3 regions of the Arthrobacter sp. Soil_C_60 genome follow, and region 1 is predicted to be linked to each of the others. Evidence: riboswitches for the same ligand, from Rfam matches in the RefSeq annotation. Region 1 holds a riboswitch; each other region holds the start of a gene.

What was found. Region 1 has a riboswitch for cyclic di-AMP ahead of AC3A4M_RS21575 (C40 family peptidase). Riboswitches for the same ligand answer to the same signal wherever they lie in the genome.
Region 2: another riboswitch for cyclic di-AMP. It lies ahead of AC3A4M_RS19940 (peptidoglycan DD-metalloendopeptidase family protein); the one in region 1 lies ahead of AC3A4M_RS21575 (C40 family peptidase).
Region 3: another riboswitch for cyclic di-AMP. It lies ahead of AC3A4M_RS05575 (hypothetical protein); the one in region 1 lies ahead of AC3A4M_RS21575 (C40 family peptidase).

What each region holds. Positions count from the first base shown of each region.
Region 1 covers NZ_JBDGKM010000016.1:38,384-44,436, forward strand. Annotated here, with positions in the region: gene AC3A4M_RS21560 (cytochrome P450 family protein) at 1-261, shown strand, start outside; gene bioD (dethiobiotin synthase) at 258-1,040, shown strand; gene AC3A4M_RS21570 (hypothetical protein) at 1,056-1,445, opposite strand; cyclic di-AMP (ydaO/yuaA leader) riboswitch at 1,646-1,821, shown strand; gene AC3A4M_RS21575 (C40 family peptidase) at 1,826-2,710, shown strand; gene AC3A4M_RS21580 (MDR family MFS transporter) at 2,925-4,535, shown strand; gene AC3A4M_RS21585 (ATP-binding cassette domain-containing protein) at 4,706-5,734, shown strand; gene AC3A4M_RS21590 (ABC transporter permease) at 5,731-6,053, shown strand, end outside.
Region 2 covers NZ_JBDGKM010000012.1:123,250-129,302, forward strand. Annotated here, with positions in the region: gene ligM (vanillate/3-O-methylgallate O-demethylase) at 1-346, opposite strand, end outside; gene fdhA (formaldehyde dehydrogenase, glutathione-independent) at 368-1,585, opposite strand; gene AC3A4M_RS19935 (GlcG/HbpS family heme-binding protein) at 1,678-2,079, opposite strand; gene AC3A4M_RS19940 (peptidoglycan DD-metalloendopeptidase family protein) at 2,287-3,120, opposite strand; cyclic di-AMP (ydaO/yuaA leader) riboswitch at 3,126-3,298, opposite strand; gene AC3A4M_RS19945 (MBL fold metallo-hydrolase) at 3,607-4,983, opposite strand; gene AC3A4M_RS19950 (FMN reductase) at 5,166-5,789, shown strand; gene AC3A4M_RS19955 (pyridoxamine 5'-phosphate oxidase family protein) at 5,880-6,053, opposite strand, start outside.
Region 3 covers NZ_JBDGKM010000002.1:383,673-389,725, forward strand. Annotated here, with positions in the region: gene AC3A4M_RS05565 (anthrone oxygenase family protein) at 1-228, shown strand, start outside; gene AC3A4M_RS05570 (hypothetical protein) at 629-1,174, shown strand; cyclic di-AMP (ydaO/yuaA leader) riboswitch at 1,431-1,604, shown strand; gene AC3A4M_RS05575 (hypothetical protein) at 1,607-2,515, shown strand; gene AC3A4M_RS05580 (hypothetical protein) at 2,624-2,995, shown strand; gene AC3A4M_RS05585 (ribose-phosphate diphosphokinase) at 3,012-3,992, opposite strand; gene glmU (bifunctional UDP-N-acetylglucosamine diphosphorylase/glucosamine-1-phosphate N-acetyltransferase GlmU) at 3,989-5,485, opposite strand; tRNA gene AC3A4M_RS05595 (tRNA-Gln) at 5,586-5,657, opposite strand; gene AC3A4M_RS05600 (hypothetical protein) at 5,868-6,053, shown strand, end outside.

The DNA.
Region 1 (6,053 bases):
CCCGCCGGCGCGGAAATCCTGCTCGAGCTCAGCGGCAACCATCCCCCGGACACCGGCGGAACCGCCTATTCGCTGGCGTTCGGGCACGGCCTGCACCGCTGCCTGGGCGCCAAACTGGCCGAGCTCGAAACCGTGCTGGTGCTTGGGGAGACGGCCCGGGCACTGCCGGCGGTACGGCTCACCGGGCCGGAGCCGGACTGGTTGCGCCTGCTGTCCTTCCAAACCCCGCTCACCGTAACGGTGGAACAGGAGGAACAGTGACCGAGGATTCCGCCCTGGCCAGCCTGGCCGGTCCGGCCAGTCCCACCGAACTGCCGCGGGTCATCTTCGTCACCGGCACCGACACCGGGGTCGGCAAGACGATAACGACGGCGGCGCTCGCCACCGCTTTACCGGGCACGGTTTCGGTCTACAAGCCGGCGCAGACCGGGGTTGCCGACGGTGAACCGGGCGACGCGGACGAAGTGCGCCGCCTCTCCGGCGTGACCGCGGTGTCCGAAGGCATCCGGCTGCTCGAGCCGATGGCCCCGGCGGCAGCTGCCGCGCGGCAAGACGCCGCACTGCCTCCCCTCGCGGACCACGTCCGGCACATCGGGAAGCTCGCTGCGGGATCGGACCATGTCCTGGTGGAAGGCGCCGGTGGGCTCCTGGTGGAACTCGATGGCGAGGGCAGGACCCTCGCAGACCTCGCGGCCCGGGTGGAGAACTCCAGTTTCGGCAGTGCCGGTGCCAGCAGTGCCGACGGCCGCAGCTCCGGCGGCTGCAGTGCCGGCGTCGTCGTTGTCTGCCGCAGCGGACTGGGCACGCTGAACCACACCCTGCTTACGCTCGAGGCCATCAAAGTCCGCAACCTCACAGCCGCCGGACTGGTTGTCGGCTCCTGGCCGGCGGAACCAAACGCGGTGGAAGAGGACAACCTGCGGTACCTGCAGAATCTGGACGTGCCGTTCCTCGGCGCCATTCCGCAGGACGCCGCAGGCCTTCACCCAACCAGGTTCCAGGCCGGCGCACGGGAGTGGTTCCGACTGCGCCAGCGCTAGCAGCCGGCGTTGGCGCTAGCTGGTGGCGTTGGCGCAGGCGTCCTGCAGGGCGCTTACAGACTCGGCCGGCACCTGGTCTCCGGACTGCGCAATGTCACCCATCGGCGTCGTAATTTCGGCTGGCACGCCGGCCTGTTCAGCGGCATCGACGAGGCCGGAAAGCAGTTGCTTCTCCCCTGCGCTGATCGTGCCGTCTGCCACAGGTTTGCAGACCTGCTGGAGCACTTCGTCGACGGCCGCCGATGTGATTCCTGACACAGCATCAGAGGCGGCCTGACTGGCAGCATCCTTGGCGCCGGAAACGGCGTCATTGGCCGCATCAGTGGCGGCCTGCTCAACTTGGCTGCACCCCGTGATGAGCAGGGCAAACATTACAAAAACGAGGGCAAAGCTTCGACGGATCATCCGGCAAGATTACTACGGAACGGCACCACCACCCGAACGCAATCCACCGGCCGTCCACTAGCACTAAACCACCCCGAAACCTGCCATTGGCGGCGTGTCCGTTTTGCGGAGTTATCAATCCGTTATGTAGGGTGGCAACCACGTCGGCGCTTCCTGGGCCGGCCCCCTCGGAATGGCTTTGCCTAACTCTGCCACCGTTCCGAGTCCGTTCGCTAGACAGATGGCAGAGGCGGGGGACCCACGTTTACCGGGCTCCCTCCAGAGCCCTTGGGGTTAAGCCGCAGTTCACCACGGAGCGATTTTCCGAGGTGGAACGCGGCCGGGTGACTCCCATCCGAACCCGACAGCTTACCTCGCAGGCATTGGGAGAGGCTACAACCTTGTTCAAGATCAATTCCGCACGCCATCGTGCCACCCCGGTCCACAGCAACCCGTTCAGCGGAGTTTCGAAGGCCGTATCGTCCCACGCAGGTACCGTTGGCCGCAGTGCCGCAGTTGTCACCGCTGCCGGTGGCCTGATGCTCGGTGCCGGCCTGCCTGCCAACGCAGCATCGGACGTATCCTCCAGCGACTTCGCCGCATCGGCCCAGGCTGAGACTGTTGCCGCTCCGGCCGCAGCCCCGGCGCCCGCACCGGCCTCCTCGGAGGACGCTGCAACCCACACCGTCAAGGCTGGCGACACCCTCGGCAACATTGCCGCGCAGCACGGCATTGAGCTGAACGACGTCTTCGCCGCCAACGGCCTCGGCTGGGAATCGGTCATCTACCCGGGCGACGTCATCCAGCTCGCCGGCGCCGCACAGGCTCCGGCCGACCACGCTGCGCATGCTGCTCCGGTCGAGGCACCGGCGACCCAGGCCGCGCCGCAGGAAGAAGACTTCACCGTTGCCGCTGCAAGCGCCAACATCGAGCCCGCTTCCGTCAGCACGGCCAGCACCTCGGGCATCGTCGCCACCGCCAAGTCCATGATCGGCACCCCGTACGTCTGGGGCGGCACCTCGACCAGCGGCTGGGACTGCTCCGGCTTCGTGCAGTGGGTCTACGCCCAGCACGGCATCGACCTGCCCCGCGTCACCACCGCACAGGCCGGTGCACTGACCCCGACCAGCAACCCGAAGCCGGGCGACCTGGTTCTCCAGAACGGTGGAAGCCACATCGGCATCTACCTCGGCGACGGCCAGATGATCAGCGCCCTGAACCCGGGCGAGGGCACCAAGGTGCACCCCACCAGCTGGATGCCCGTAGACGGCTACTTCACCAAGTAAGCCCTGCGGCCGCACAGCGGCACACTATATGTAGGCATGCTCCTATATAGGTATGCACCGTCGGACTTTCCGGCGGTGCATACCGCGTTAAGTGGGCCATCTTATGTGGGGCCTACCCCTTTTTGGGGCCCGCGGGAATACTGCTTCCACTATGCTGGTTAGTCTTGCTGTCGGCGCCTCGCGCAGGCACCACTTCCCCCCAAAACCATTGAGGATACCTTCCGTGAGCCAACAGTCCCCGGCCGAACCCGCCGTCGTAAATTCCGGCGCGGCGCCAGTATCCGGACCGGGAAGCGACGGCGCCGACCATAGGCGCCGGAACAACAGGGTCATCCGGTTGCTGCTGGCCGCCTCGTTTGTGGTCATCCTCAACGAGACGATCATGAGCGTCGCCCTGACCGAGCTGATGGACGACCTCGGCATCACCGCGCGCGCCGCCCAATGGCTGACCACGGCGTTCATGCTGACCATGGCGGTGGTCATTCCGATCACCGGCTTCCTCCTGCAGCGCTTCAACACCCGGCCGGTCTTCACCGCGGCCATGTCGCTCTTCTCCGCCGGCACGCTGATCGCCGCTATGGCGCCCGGATTCGAACTTCTGCTGCTGGGCCGGATTGTCCAAGCCACCGGCACCGCCATCATGATGCCGCTGCTGATGACCACCCTGATGACCCTGGTGGCTCCGGCCGAGCGCGGCAAGACCATGGGCAACGTCTCGATTGTCATCTCCGTCGCGCCGGCCATCGGACCGACCATCTCCGGCATCATCCTCAACGCCCTGTCCTGGCGGTGGATGTTCTGGCTGGTGCTGCCGATCGCCGTCGCCATGCTGATCATCGGCAACCGGCGGGTGGACAACGTCACCGAACCGAGGCCTGTGCCGCTGGACCTGTTCTCCGTGGTGCTCTCCGCGTTCGGCTTCGGCGGCCTGATCTATGGCTTGAGCCTGGTCGGCCAGGGCTCCGGCGAGGCCGGCCAGGCTGTTTCCGCCGTGCCGATGTGGATCTCCTTCACCGTGGGGCTCGTGGCCCTGTCAGCCTTCATCCTGCGCCAGCTGAGGCTCCAGCGGCGGGACCGCGCGCTGCTGGATCTGCGCACCTTCCGCTCCAGCACCTTCTCGGTCACCGTGAGCCTGATGGTCATCAGCATGGCCGCCCTGTTCGGCACCATCATCCTGCTCCCGATCTATATGCAGCAGGTGCTTGCGCTCGAACCGTTCCAGATCGGCCTGATGCTGCTGCCCGGCGGCCTCCTCATGGGTCTGCTGGCGCCGTTTGTGGGCCGGCTTTACGACAAGTTCGGGCCGACCGTCCTGCTGGTGCCGGGAACCCTGCTGGTCAGCGCGGTGCTGTGGTTCCTGTCCACGCTCACCGAAAACACCTCCCCGTTCACGCTGCTGGCCGCGCACATCGTCCTGAGCATCGGCCTGGCCCTGCTCTTCACCCCGCTGTTCACCGCGGGACTGGGCGCGGTGAAGCCGGAACTGTACTCGCACGGCAGCGCAATCATCGGCACGGTCCAGCAAGTGGCGGGTGCCGTCGGGACCGCCTTGTTCGTGACCGTGATGTCCATCCAGTCCGCCGCCCTGGCCGCAGACGGTGCGGCGGGTACCGTGGCGGTGGCCGGCGGAGTGCGTGCCGCGTTCCTGGCCGGCGCGATCATCTCCGTCTTCGCCGTGGCGGCAGCCTTCTTCGTCCGCAAGCCCGCGGACAACCAGGCCGAGGACCATGTGGCAGCGGATCATCAGGCAACGGACAGCCGGACGCCGCACAGCCAAACCGAGTCACCGGCGGAGTCCGCGGGCGCGTTGGCCGACGGCCGCTGAGGTCTGCTCCGTAGGCTCCGCTGACCGGCAGCCCGTAGAAAGAGCAAGGGCGTACGACGGCGGGCCGCACGATAGTGCGGCGGCGTCACCACTGATTCCGGTCGGCATGAGGACCGGAGCTGTCCTCAATTCCCTTTCCGAAGCCGCCCGGCCTTTTCTAAGATGCCACCATGACGATCATCGAGGCCCGCGGCCTGACCAAGATCTACAAGACGAAAACCGGTGCAGTCCATGCCTTGGACGGGCTGGATCTTTCCGTCCCGCGCGGCACGGTCAAGGCCCTGCTCGGGCCCAACGGTGCCGGCAAGACCACGGCCGTCAAGGTCCTGACCACGCTCATCAAGCCGGACCGGGGCACCGCGCATATCGACGGGATCGACGTCGCTGCCGCGCCGAAGGAAGTGCGCCGGATCATCGGCGTCGCCGGGCAGTACGCGGCGGTTGATGAAAACCTGACCGGCTTCGAGAACCTGGAAATGGTCGGCCGGCTCTACCATCTCGGCGCTAAGACGGCCCGGCGCCGGGCGCAGGAACTGATCGACCAGTTCGAACTGACCGAAGCCGGTAACCGTCCGGTCAAGGGGTTTTCCGGCGGCATGCGGCGCCGGATCGACCTCGCCGGCGCCCTGGTGATCAACCCCAAGATCCTGTTCCTGGACGAGCCGACCACCGGGCTGGATCCGCGCAGCCGGCTCGCGCTCTGGGGTGTGATCAAGAACCTCGTGGCCGAGGGCACCACCCTGCTGCTGACCACGCAGTACCTCGAGGAGGCGGATCAGCTTTCGGACGACATAGCCGTGATCGACGGCGGCAGGGTCATTGCCGAGGGCACCGCGGATGAGCTCAAGGCGCAGATCGGCGGCCACCGTGTGGTTGTCACGCTGGTGTATGAGGCGGACGCCGGCGCGGCCTCCGGCATTCTCGCCCGGCACGGCGAGGGCGAGGCCCAGGTCTCCGGCGACGGCCGCGTGGTGGAAGTGCCGGTGACCGACGGGCCCCGCGCGCTGCAGTATGTGCTCGCGGACCTCGGCGAGGCCAACATCCAACTGCACGACGCCGGCATGCGCCGCCCCACGCTGGACGATGTCTTCCTCAAACTCACCGGCCGCAAGGCGGAAACCGACGCAGACGACGACGGCGGTGCGGGCACCAGCGCCGGCTCACGTCGCGATAAGACGGAACTGGAGAACGCGAAATGACCACCCTCACTCGCCCGGAATCCTCGCCCGCACTGGCCAGCACCGGCAGCAGCTTCGGCCAGTTCGTCTCCGACGGCTGGATCGCCACGCGCCGGAACCTGGTCAAGATCAAGCGCGTGCCGGAAATCCTGGTGTTCACCATCCTGCAGCCGATCATGTTCGTGCTGCTCTTCAGCCAGGTCTACGGCGGCGCCATGGCCATCGACAACTACACGCTGTTCCTGATGGCCGGCATTTTCGCCCAAACGGTCATCTTCGGCTCCACGTTCTCCGGCGCGGCGATGGCGCAGGACCTCAAGGACGGGATCATCGACCGCTT
Region 2 (6,053 bases), on a different contig from region 1:
ACTCGTCCTCGGCCTCGTGGAAGAGGATGCCATCGCCGATCACGTGCCCGGCCGGCGTCGTCGGTACATACTGCTTGGCCTTGTTGACCGGGAAGTTGGCCACGCTGTTAATGGCCGTGTCGGAAATCAGCTTCAGCGCGTCCGGACCCTTGATGAACAGATTGTCCATATGGTGGGACTGATCATAGAGCACCGCCGTCTCGCGCCAGGCCCGCTGCTCGCTGCGCCAGTTGGTGAATTCCGGGGCGACCACTGGGTAGATGTAGGCGCCGAGCTGGGAATTGCGCAGCAGTTCAACGGTGTTGCCGGAGGCGTCCAGGACTTCCTGCAGATTCTTCGCATTCATCGTTGCTGTTCCTCTCCTCGATCAGTTCTTGACGTAGCCGTTCGGGTTCAGGACGTACTTGGTGGCGGCGCCGGCGTCGAATTCGGCGTAGCCCTTGGGTGCGTCTTCGAGCGGGATGGCCTTGGCATTGACGGCCTTGGCGATCTGGACCTTGTCGTGCAGGATCGCCATCATCAGCTGGCGGTTGTATTTCATGACCGGGCACTGGCCGGTGGTGAAGGACAGCGATTTGGCCCAGCCGGTGCCGAGGCTGATGGAGAGCGAGCCGTGCTGCGCGGCTTCATCCGCCGCCCCGGGATCGCCGGTGACGTAGAGTCCGGGGATGCCCAGCGCGCCGCCGGCGGCGGTGATGTCCATCAGCGAGTTCAGCACGGTGGCCGGCGCCTCGTGCGAGGCGTCCTTGCCGTGGCCGCGGGCTTCGAAGCCCACGGCGTCGATGCCGCAGTCCACTTCGGGCACACCGAGGAGCTGCTCGATCTGGTCCTTCGGGTCGCCCTGGGACACGTCCACGGTTTCGCAGCCGAAGCTGCGTGCCTGCGCGAGGCGCTGCTCGTTGAGGTCGCCCACGATTACGACGGCGGCGCCGAGTAGTTGTGCGCCGGCTGCGGCAGCGAGGCCGACCGGGCCGGCACCGGCCACGTACACGGTGGAGCCGACTTCGACGCCGGCGGTGACGGCGCCGTGGAAGCCGGTGGGCAGGATGTCGGAGAGCATGGTCAGGTCCATGATTTTCTCCAGGGCCTGGTCGCGGTCCGGGAACTTCAGCAGGTTCCAGTCCGCGTAGGGCACCATGACGTATTCGGCCTGGCCGCCGACCCAGCCGCCCATGTCCACGTAGCCGTAGGCGCTGCCGGGGCGGTCGGGGTTTACGTTGAGGCAGATGCCGGTTTTGCGTTCCTTGCAGTTGCGGCAGCGGCCGCAGGAAATGTTGAACGGGACCGAGACGATGTCGCCGGTCTTGATGAATTCGACGTCGGGTCCGCATTCGATGACTTCGCCGGTGATTTCGTGTCCGAGTACCAGGTCGGTCGGGGCGGTGGTGCGGCCGCGGACCATGTGCTGGTCCGAGCCGCAGATGTTGGTGGTGACTGTTCGCAGAATGACGCCGTGGGGGACCTTGCGGCCGATGTTGGCCGGGTTGATCCCCGGGGCGTCCTTAAGATCGAAGGTGGGGTAGTCGGTGTCGATGACCTCGACTTTCCCTGGTCCTTTATAGGCAACGGCTCTGTTTCCTGACACGGGGCATGACTCCTTATTCTGGACCGCACGGTGATAGTCATCACGCTAGCGGACTTCACTCACTATGGCTATAGGTACTTCGGACGTAGTCGTCAGAGTGCTCCGGCGCCTGCTTCCGCGACGGTCTGATCCTGCTCACCGCTGCCGCCGCTGACGCCAATCGCGCCGACTACCTGGCCGTCTCGGCTGAGCGGCACGCCGCCAGCGAAAATCATGATCCGGCCGTTGTTGCTGGCATGGATGCCGTAGAACTGGTTGCCCGGCTGCGAGTTGTCGCCCAGGTCCTTGGTCTGGATGTCGAAGGCGCGGGAGGTGAAGGCCTTGTTGATGGAGATGTCGATGCTGCCCAGCCAGGCGCCGTCCATCCGCACGTGGGAGATGAGGTTGCCACCGGCGTCGACCACGGCGATGTTCATCGGCTGGCCAATTTCTTCTGCGCGGGCTTCGGCGGCCGCGATGATGCTCCGGGCATCTGCAAGGGTAAGGGTGTTCATTCTTGTCTCCTAGCGCTGGTTCCGCCGGCATGGCACGGCTCGACTCGGCACCGGCGCGGCTCTGCGCCAGTGTATGGATGCGGCGGGTACGCCCCACGCTAGTCCTCTTGCCCAGTGGTGACTAGGGACAAAAAACGGGGCCGCGCGGCTCATGCCGCACAGCCCCGTTCGGGTCTGGCCGTAAATCCGCCGAGGCGGATGGTGGGGCTAGAGGTATTTGGCCGGGTCTACTTCCTCGCCGTTGACGACGACCTCGAAGTGCAGGTGGCAGCCGGTGGAATTGCCGGTGGTGCCCAGATCGGCGATCGAATCGCCGCTCGAGACCTTCTGGCCCTGGCTGACGCCGATGCTCTGCAGGTGGTTGTAAGTGGTCTTCATGCCATCGCCGTGCTCAATGACGATGCGGTTGCCGTAGCCCACGGCGCTGGAGGAAGCTTCGACGACCTTGCCGGCTCCGGCAGCCTTGACGTCGGTACCGCAGGCGAGGGCGTAATCGGAGCCGTTATGGAACTCGCCGGCTGCCCCTGTGACAGGGTTGATCCGGTAGCCGAAGCCCGAGGACTGATTCAGGTCGGCTACGGGGGAAGCCAGACCGCTGGCGGCGGTCTCCTTGGGAGCAGGCTTGGACTCCTTTTTCGGCTCGGCCTTCGGCTTGTCCTTGGCATCATCGGCCTTCTCGACGGAGGCGGCCTTAACCTCGGTCTTCGGCTCAGCCTTCTGCTCTGGAGCGGCCTTGCTGGTCACTTCGATCCGCTCGAACTTCATCTCGCTGTCCTGTGCTGCAGTCACCGGGGCCGAAGACGTGCTGGCGGCGCTGACGGTGCTCAGGTCTTCGTGACCGGAGACCGCCTGGGCAGTGGGAACAGCGGCCAAGGCAATGATGCCGGTGGCAGCCAAGGCCAAGCCGGCCTTCTGGGAGGTGCTGGAAAAGCGGCGCTTCGAGGCGCGGCGACGGCCTTCGCCGTCTTGGTTCCGCACGGCGGTCAGCAGGGAAGTATCTTCGGCGCGACGGCGGCCGCGCACAGGCTTATTGGTCTGCAAAGGGGAAGTCCTCTCATATGCGCCTGCGAAGTTAGCTGTCGGATTCGAGAGAGAGTTCACTCGGTTCGGTCAGCGGCAAACAATGTGCCTTCGATGTTGCTGACAGAACTTCACCCCAAGGCGCCCCCAAGCGCCGTGTGTGGTTCCTCCGCCCCTGTCTGGGAAGAATTGAATTGACTGATCCGCTGACAGGGCTAGGCGTACGGATCAGGCTCTTACCATTGGTTGCGTAAGAATGCCTTTAAAAAGTATCGTGTCGGCGTGTCTTGTTACAAATCCGTTATGTGTGTTTGTAGACACACGAAGCTCCGGTGGTGTAAAAGATGGGTCGATTGCACGGCGTCCAGCACGAGCAGCGCTGAAGCTTCAGCCGGGTTGAAGGTGTTGTTCCTCCTGTTACGGCCGTGGTGTCTAGCCGGGCGCGTGGCGTCGCTGCACTGTCTTGCGGACGCACGTTGCCGCTCGCTGGAAGGAGCGCTCCGTGAATTAGGCAGCCTGGTGCTGCTTGGCCCAGGCGTTATAGCCGCCCGCAACATCGGCGACATCGGTATAGCCGAGCGCCTTCAGTGCGCTCGCGGCAACGCTGGAGCGCCAGCCGCTGGCGCAGTGCACCACGATGCGCTTGTCTGCCGGCAGCTCGTCGTAGCGTAGCGGCAGTTCGGCCAGCGGAATGTGCTGGGTTCCGGCAATGGCGCCGTCCTCCCGCTCCCCGGCATTGCGGACATCGAGCACCACCGTTTCCGGGTCGGCCAGGGCGCTGTCCAGTGCATCCGCCTGGACCCGGTCCGTGCTGCCTGCCAGCTGAGGCTGCGCCGCGAGCAGGTCGGGAAGATTCGGGATGAAACCGACCACTCTGTCGCAACCAATTCGGGCAAGACCTAGTTGGACTTCGGTTTCCTTGCCCGGCTCGGCCACAATGACGATCACGTCGCGGTGATCGAAGAACATGCCCGCCGTTTCCTCAAAGCGCCCGTCAATGCCCACGTTGATGGAGCCAGCCAGATGGCCTGCGGCGAACAGTTTCGGCGGCCGCGCATCAAGAATCCGTGCCCCTGAAGATAATGCCCGTTCCAACGCATCCTTCGGGAGTGCCGCGGGATGCAGTCTGCTTGCCATCACCGGATGCCTGCTGCGGTTCAGTCTGGCATCGGTGGCAAAGTATGTCGGAGCGGACGGTTGGCCGCTGGTGATCAGGTCCACGAACTCGTCCTCGCTCATCGGCTGGACGGAAGGGTTCGCGGCCTGCTGCTGCCCGATCGTCGATTCGCGCTCGGCCGAGAGGTTCTTCCCGCATGCGCTTCCTGCGGTGTGCGCGGGAAGCAGTCGCACGCTGCCATCAAGCTTCATCAGGTCATTGTGCACCGAGTGATAGAGCGCGCGGGCCAATTCCACGGGATCAGCGCCGACGGATGCGGCAAGGTCAGGCCGGCCCACATCGCCGATGAAGAGGGTGTCTCCGGTCAGGGCCGCATGCGGCGTTTCATCCGTTGCGCGCTCGCGGACCAGCACAGTGATGGACTCCCAGGTGTGGCCGGGGGTCTCGTGGATCTCCAGTTCGACCTCACCCAGCGAAATCTTTTCCCCATGGTGCAGTTTGCGGAAGTCGTAGGCGGCTTCCGCCCGGGCTCCGAGCCCGATCCACGCTCCGGTGGCGGCGGCCAGTTCGAGGTGTCCGGCCACAAAATCGGCATGGAAGTGGGTGTCGATCACACCCACGATGGTGAGGTTGTTTCGGGAGGCGTCGTCCAGGTACTGGTCGATGTCCCGCTGCGGGTCCACGACAACGGCACTTCCGGTGGTCTCGTCCCCGATCAAATAGGAACTCAGCGATAGTGAACTGAGGTGGTATTGCTTCAGGATCACCGGTCCTCCTGGCGGGAGAAGGCCCTTGCCGGGGGTCTTGTCGGATGATGGTCATCCCAGTGTGGCACCGTTTCTGTGCGCGCAACAGGAATAGCGTCCCTCCGGCAGGAATAATCCGGCAGCGCTCTCAGTTGTGAAGATAGATGCAATCGCATGAACAAAGAGACATGAAGGAGAAACCGGTGTCAGAGCGAAAAATCGTGGTGTTGTCCGCAGGGCTGGGCGTACCGTCTTCCAGCCGGCTGCTGGCGGATCAGCTGGCAAAATCCACCGTTGACCGGTTCCGGCAAGAGGGTGCCGATACCTCGGTGAAGACCTTCGAGTTGCGTGAGTACGCCGTGGATATCGCCAACAACATGGTGGCAGGCTATGCCGCGCCCAGACTCCAGGAGCTGATCGATGCGGTCACCGCGGCGGATGCGCTGATCGCTGTCACACCGGTCTTCAGCGCCTCCTATAGCGGCCTCTTCAAGTCCTTCTTCGATGTGATTGACAATGATGCACTGGCCGGAAAGCCGGTACTCGTTGGCGCGACCGGCGGCACCGCGCGCCATTCGCTCGCCCTCGACTATGCCATCCGTCCGCTCTTCAGCTACCTGCGCGCCCGCACGACGCAGACCGTGGTGTTCGCTGCACCCGAAGACTGGGGTGGTGCGGACGAGGCTGGCGGCGGCATTGTGCGCCGGGCAGGCCGTGCAGCAGCGGAACTGGTTGCACTGGTCCAGGATGTACCTGCCGAGGAGCAAGGCCGCGGCGGCATCGAGTCAATGAGCTTTGAAGAAATCCTCGCCAACGTCGGCCGCTGACCTCGGCTAGCCGATATAGGCCGTCGATGTGCGGCACGTTGACGACGGCGGCAGGTTGCCCGGGCGAATCACGCCTGGGCGCCCTGTCTGTCAGTAGCGCTCCGGCTGGTCACCTAGATTGAAGTGGCGGCCGCTGAGCTGCACTGGCTTGAGGTCAATGTAGAAATCCTTGAGCGTGGGAATCCAGGACTTGAGCCCGAGCTTTTCGGCAGCCTCGATTTCATCCCCGGACTGCAATACCCGTGCTGTTCCTTTGATCACGAC
Region 3 (6,053 bases), on a different contig from region 1:
GTCCAGCAGATCTCGGGCCCCTCTGCCGCAGGCTGGCTTACCTCTACACTTGGCGCGGGATGCTATCTGGCGGGATGGCTGGCAACGATGGCAGTCAACGTTCCCCTCAATGGGCGGCTGGCGCGGTCGGAAATTGGTTGGGCTAAGTTCGAGCGGCCTTGGAGCCGCGCCAATCTCGCCCGGGCCGTCCTTTCCGCGGTGGGCGCGGTCCTCCTCATCCTCAGCTGATCCACGTGGTCCGCGATCTGGCAGGTCGAGCGCACCGCTGCCGGGCACCAGTGGTGCGCCGTCGTGCTTTGTTCCGGATATGCGAATGGCCTGAAGTCAGGCCACCATGCCAACCCGCTCCGAGCCATTTCGCGCTGCGGCCGCGGCTTACAGGAGTTGCCACCTCGGCCGGTTGTCCGGCCGTCCCCAACGACGACGCCGCCATCGGACCCGAAACGGCTTCCCGATCGGTTTCCATCGGCTTAACCGTCTCGCATCACTGGATCGCGGGTGGAGGCCCCAGTTCATGTTACTGGAGTACACTGCGTTCCGAACGTACGTTCCAGATGCACGAAGAGCGCTGGAACGTCCGAATTCACCAGCCCAACGCCGTGCGCAAGATCAAATTAGGGTATCCGCCTTGGCTATGGGCAACGGCGGCAGGAACAAGAAAGATTACACCGTGAACGGTTCCCCCGAAGCGCATCAGGAGCTGGGGCGGCGCCTGGCATTGTTGGAGCCCTTGTTCCGCGATCTCGGCGCTTGGATTATTGGCGGCTACGCCAAGGCCGGAATCCTAGACGCGATGCCTGATGGCTCCTTCCCGGTAGCTGACGCAAAGTTCCGCAAAACGCGCGGCCTACTCGGCCGAACCTCCTGGACCTACTCTCCCCGCGGCCCGGTATACCTCAACATCACTCGGAGCGGACGCCTGCTCCTGGCAGACCAGGAACAGGACGCCATCATCACGGAAGCGATCAAAGATCGTACTGCCTTCGCCTGGCCCCAGGACTCACCCGAAGTGTCGCACGCGACGTTGTTTCTCATGCGCCCCGAAACCTCCGATCTGTACATCCGGACCACAGAGCCGGACATGCCCCATTCCCCCGTCCTGGTCCGTCCGTTCGGGCAATACGCTCGGGAACGCGCCGGCCGGTTCATCGCTGCCTTCGAAGCCACCCGATAGCACGACGTCGTCGCAATCTCCACATCCGGCCGAAGGCGAATCGACTGACGAGGGCTCCGCAGCTCGAATTTCGTGCTCCAACGGCATATGCGCAGGTCAGCATGCATATGGGCTCGCACGGCCCAGGCCGCCTGAAAAGCGCGTGACCACAAACACAAGTCACGAGTTTGTAACGGTTCAGCGCGCCCGATACGTTTAATCGCGCCATGGCCCTAGGCAAGGGTTGTGGCCGGGTCCGCACGCCGAGCTCTGCCAGCGTACCTGTCCGTTCAATTTCACTGGCAGAGGTGGAGGAACCAAAAGTGGCGCCAGCGGCGTCTTGGGGTGAAGTGCGGCAGGTTGTCCGCGGCGTTCTGCTGCGGTCCCGGTCGCGCCGAGATGCTCCGTCTCGAATCCGACAGCTAACTTCGCAGGCGTGTAGAGAGGAATCCCGTGAAGAACCCTTCTGCCCGTGGACGCCGGCGCGCCGGCCCCACTGTCTCGTCGCATGGTGTCACCAGCCTGGTCCGAGGCCGCCGCCGCACCAAGGACCAAGCCCCATCCGCCGTCTCGCTCCGAAGCGTCGGGGCACTCACCGGGCTGGCCGTAGTTGCCACGGTGGCTGCTGCGGCTGCCCTGCCCTTGGATCAGACTGGATCCCAGGAAGCCAGCGCTGGCCGCCCCCAACTGCAGACATCGGTAAAAGCTTGGCCCATTTCAGCCCCGTCCAATGAAGCTGAACCGACGTTCAGCCGGCCTACAACAGACAGCACGGCGGCCGCGCAGAAGGAAACAAAGGTCACTCCGAGTGCTGCGGCCCAGCCGACTCCTGCAGAGGACGTTAGCGAGCGCCCCGCTCCGATGACCACTGAGTCTGCCAGTGTTTCCACCGGAGAGGCTGCCGCGCCGCTTGCCGGCGCCGTCGGAGAAGCAACTGGTACCGCCAAAGACAAGGTTGCTGGCGCGACTGCGGCTGCCACGGATACGGCAGAAAAGGCCACTGCGGCCGCTACGGAGGCAGCTAAGCCGACAGCCTCGCCCACCGCCGACGCCGCAGTACCGACAACCCCGGCTACGAGCCCTCCGGCCAAGCAAAGCGCGCGAGCTGTGCCTGAAGAGCCCGAACCTACAAGATCAAGCGTACGCAGCCACTCAGCGGCGCCCGTCGAACCGGCTCCGACCAGCGAAGCTGTCGATCCGGAGGAACGGCCTTCGCCGGACGCGTCGCCTACCGCCGACACCACCCGGGATGCGGAGGGGGAGAAGCATCGCCGGTTCCGCGTCCGCGCTGACGTTGATGTGGACTTGGGCCTCCCCCTCTCCCTGTTGGGCGAAGACAAAGACGGCGGCAGCAGCCGGTAGGCCCCATCCGGCTCCTTCCGGGCCGGGCTGCAGAAAGAGGGTGGCGGAACCAGCGTTCCGTCACCCTCTCTTTGTCACTTCCATCGAAGATATGTTCTACTTTTAAATATGGACCGGGATGCTGCGGCGCGGATGGCAGCCCGTTATGCGAAGCGTGCGGAACCCGTCTCGCTGACCGCCGAGGAACTGGATCTCGAGCACCACAACGTGACCCGGGTAGTCCCGGGTGTGCCGGTGTGGGCGTGGATCCGTTTTCCCGGTGCCGCCGAACTGGTCCAGGGCGAGGCATTCGGCTGGACGTCGCGGGCCGTGCAGGTGACCTGGGAGGACGCCGGCGTCCGGCGGACAACGTGGGTGTGGGCCTCGGCCGTGCAGCGGCGGACCGATCCCTTGCGCAAGACGTCGCTGGGCGAGAGGACGGCAGCTAACGACGACGCGGCGCCGGCCAGGTCTGAAGGAGACCGGCCGACGCCGCGCTGATAGCCAGGACTAAGACTTAGGCCTTGCCGTCGAAGAGGCTGGTGACGGAGCCGTCCTCAAACACTTCGCTGATGGCACGGGCGATCAGCGGCGCGATGGACAGCACGGTCAGCTGCGGGAACTGCTTGTCCGCGGTGATGGGCAGCGTGTTGGTGACCACCACTTCGCGCGCGCCGGACTCGGCCAGGCGGCGGGCCGCCGGGTCCGAGAACACGGCGTGGGTGGAGGCGATGATGACGTCCTTGGCGCCGGCGTTCTTGAGCACCTGGACGGCGCCGGCGATGGTTCCGCCGGTATCGATCATGTCGTCGATCAGCACGCATTCGCGGCCTTCAACCTGGCCGACAACCGTCTTGGCCACGGCCTGGTTGGGCACGTTGACGTCGCGGGACTTGTGCACGAAGGCCAGCGGGGCGCCGCCGAGGCGCTCGGCCCACTGCTCGGCCACGCGGACGCGGCCGGTGTCCGGGGACACCACGGTAACGTTGTCCAGGTCCACGCGGGTGCGGACGTACTCGGCCAGCAGCGGGATGGCCATCAGGTGGTCGACCGGGCCGTCGAAGAAGCCCTGGATCTGCGCGGTGTGCAGGTCCACCGAGATGAGGCGGTCGGCACCGGCGGTCTTGTACATGTCCGCCACCAGGCGGGCCGAGATCGGCTCGCGGCCGCGGTGCTTCTTGTCCTGCCGGGCGTACGGGTAGAACGGGGCAATCACGGTGATGCGCTTGGCGGAGGCCCGCTTGAGCGTGTCCACCATGATCAGGTGTTCCATGAGCCATTCGTTGATCGGGGCCGGGTGTGCCTGGATCACAAAGGCGTCGGTGCCGCGGACGCTTTCCTCGAAGCGGACGTAGATCTCGCCGTTGGCGAAGTCGTACGCGCTGGTGGGAAGCAGATCGATCTCGAGCTCTTTGGCGATCTCTTTGGCGAGTTCCGGGTGTGCCCTGCCTGAGGCAAGGACCAGCCTCTTTTCGCCCTGGGCCTTAATTCCGGTCATGAATGGTCACTTTCTGCATTGGTGGGGGTTTGGGAAGAAGCAGCGGCGTCGGCCGCCTTTGCGGCTGAAGTGCCGGCCCGGTTCTGCTGGACCCAGCCTTCGATGTTGCGCTGGGCCGCGACGTTCAGCGCCAGTGCGCCGGCCGGAACGTCCTTGCGGATCACCGCGCCCGCGCCCGAATACGCGCCGTCGCCCACCTGAACGGGTGCAACGAAGACGGTGTTCGATCCGGTGCGGACCTCGGAGCCGATGATCGTACGGTGCTTGGCCACGCCGTCGTAATTGGCGGTGATGTTGCCGCAGCCAATGTTCGAGTTCTCGCCGATCTCGGCATCCCCGGCGTAACCGAGGTGGCTCAGTTTCGAGCCCTTGCCGATGATGACGTTCTTGGTCTCGTAGAAGGCGCCGATCTTGCCCTTCTCCCCCAGCTGCGTGCCCGGGCGAAGGTAGGTGAACGGACCCACCGTCGCCTTCGGGCCGATCCGGCTGTCCGAACCGTGCGTGCGGATGACCTTGGCACCCTCGCCCACCGTGACGTTTGTGAGGGTGCAATCGGGACCAACGACGGCGTCACTCGCCACGTGCGTGCTGCCGTGCAGTTGAGTGCCGGGCAGCAGCGTGACGTCCGTGCCGAACGTGACAGTGGAATCGATCCAGGTGGTGCCCGGATCGACGATGCTCACGCCCGAACGCATGGCGGCTTCGAGCACGCGCTTGTTGTGCTCCGCGCCGAGCTGCGCCAGCTGGACGCGGTCGTTCGCGCCCTCAACCTGCCAGCGGTCGGTGGTGACCACCGCGGCCACTCTGCCCCCGCCGTCGTTAGCCAGGCCGAGCACGTCCGTAAGGTATTTCTCGCCCTGTGCGTTGTCCGTGGTGATCTCCTTGAGCGCATCGCGCAGGACCTTCGCGTCGAACGCGTAGATGCCGGAGTTGATCTCGCGGATTTCGCGCTGCGCATCGCTGGCATCCTTGTGCTCCACGATGCCCTGCACGGTGCCGTCCGCGGTGCGCACAATCCGTCCGTAGCCGGCGGCGTCGTCGAGCACCGCGGTCAGCACGGTCACCGCATTGCCGTCCCCGGTGTGGGTCCGGACCAGCTCCTGCAGCAGGGCGGTTGTGAGCAACGGAACATCACCGTAGGTCACCACAACCGTGCCCTCGAGGTCCGCCGGGAGGGCTTCGAGCGCGGCTTCCACCGCGCGGCCGGTGCCAGGAATCTCGTCCTGGTCCACGATCAGCGCGTCCGGATCCAGCTCCTGGATATGGGCGGCCACGCGGTCGCGCTCATGGCGTACGACGGCGGCCAGCACCTTGGGCTCGAGGCCCCGGGCTGCGGCCAGCGCGTGGCCGACCATGGAAATCCCGCCGATTTCGTGGAGGATCTTCGGTTTCTGCGACTTCATCCGGGTGCCCGCGCCTGCGGCGAGAACGATGACTGCGGCCGGCTGGATCACCGGTACTGCGTTGTCTGGACTGTTGTCTTGGGGGCTCACGAAGTGGCACTCCTACCCGGACTGAATCCGTGTCAATGCTAAGCAAGGGTTAACGCCATGCTACTTGCCGGGACTTGCTCCGTTTACCAGAGGGTCCTCGTTCCGCCCATAGGATTCGAACCTATACTCCACAGCTCCAAAGGCTGGGGTGCTGCCATTACACCAGAGCGGACCGTGCCGACCGGTCACTACCAGCGGTTGGCAAAATGACAATTGCTGGTTGCCTGACGGGCACAAGAAATCATTTTGCCACGTTTGGGGAGTCCGATGCGACTTGAGCGCGCCGGAGCCCCGGCCCGTCCTTTGGACTTGAGGGGCAGGGCTGGTTTGTTTCCCGGTGCCCGTTCCACAGGTCCCGGCCGTTTGGGGGTACCATACAGCTATGGTCGGACTAGATGCGGAGGCAGTAGAACGGCTGGTTCAGAGAACCGCCGAAAGTTCCCGTGCCACCGAGGCGCTACGTCTCGAAATGAACCGTACCGCTCGCCTCAAACAAGAGAACATGCTCGCACTTCGCGCTGCCGGACTCCCTGTTCGCGGCATCGCTTCCCGGCTTGGGGTCAGCCCT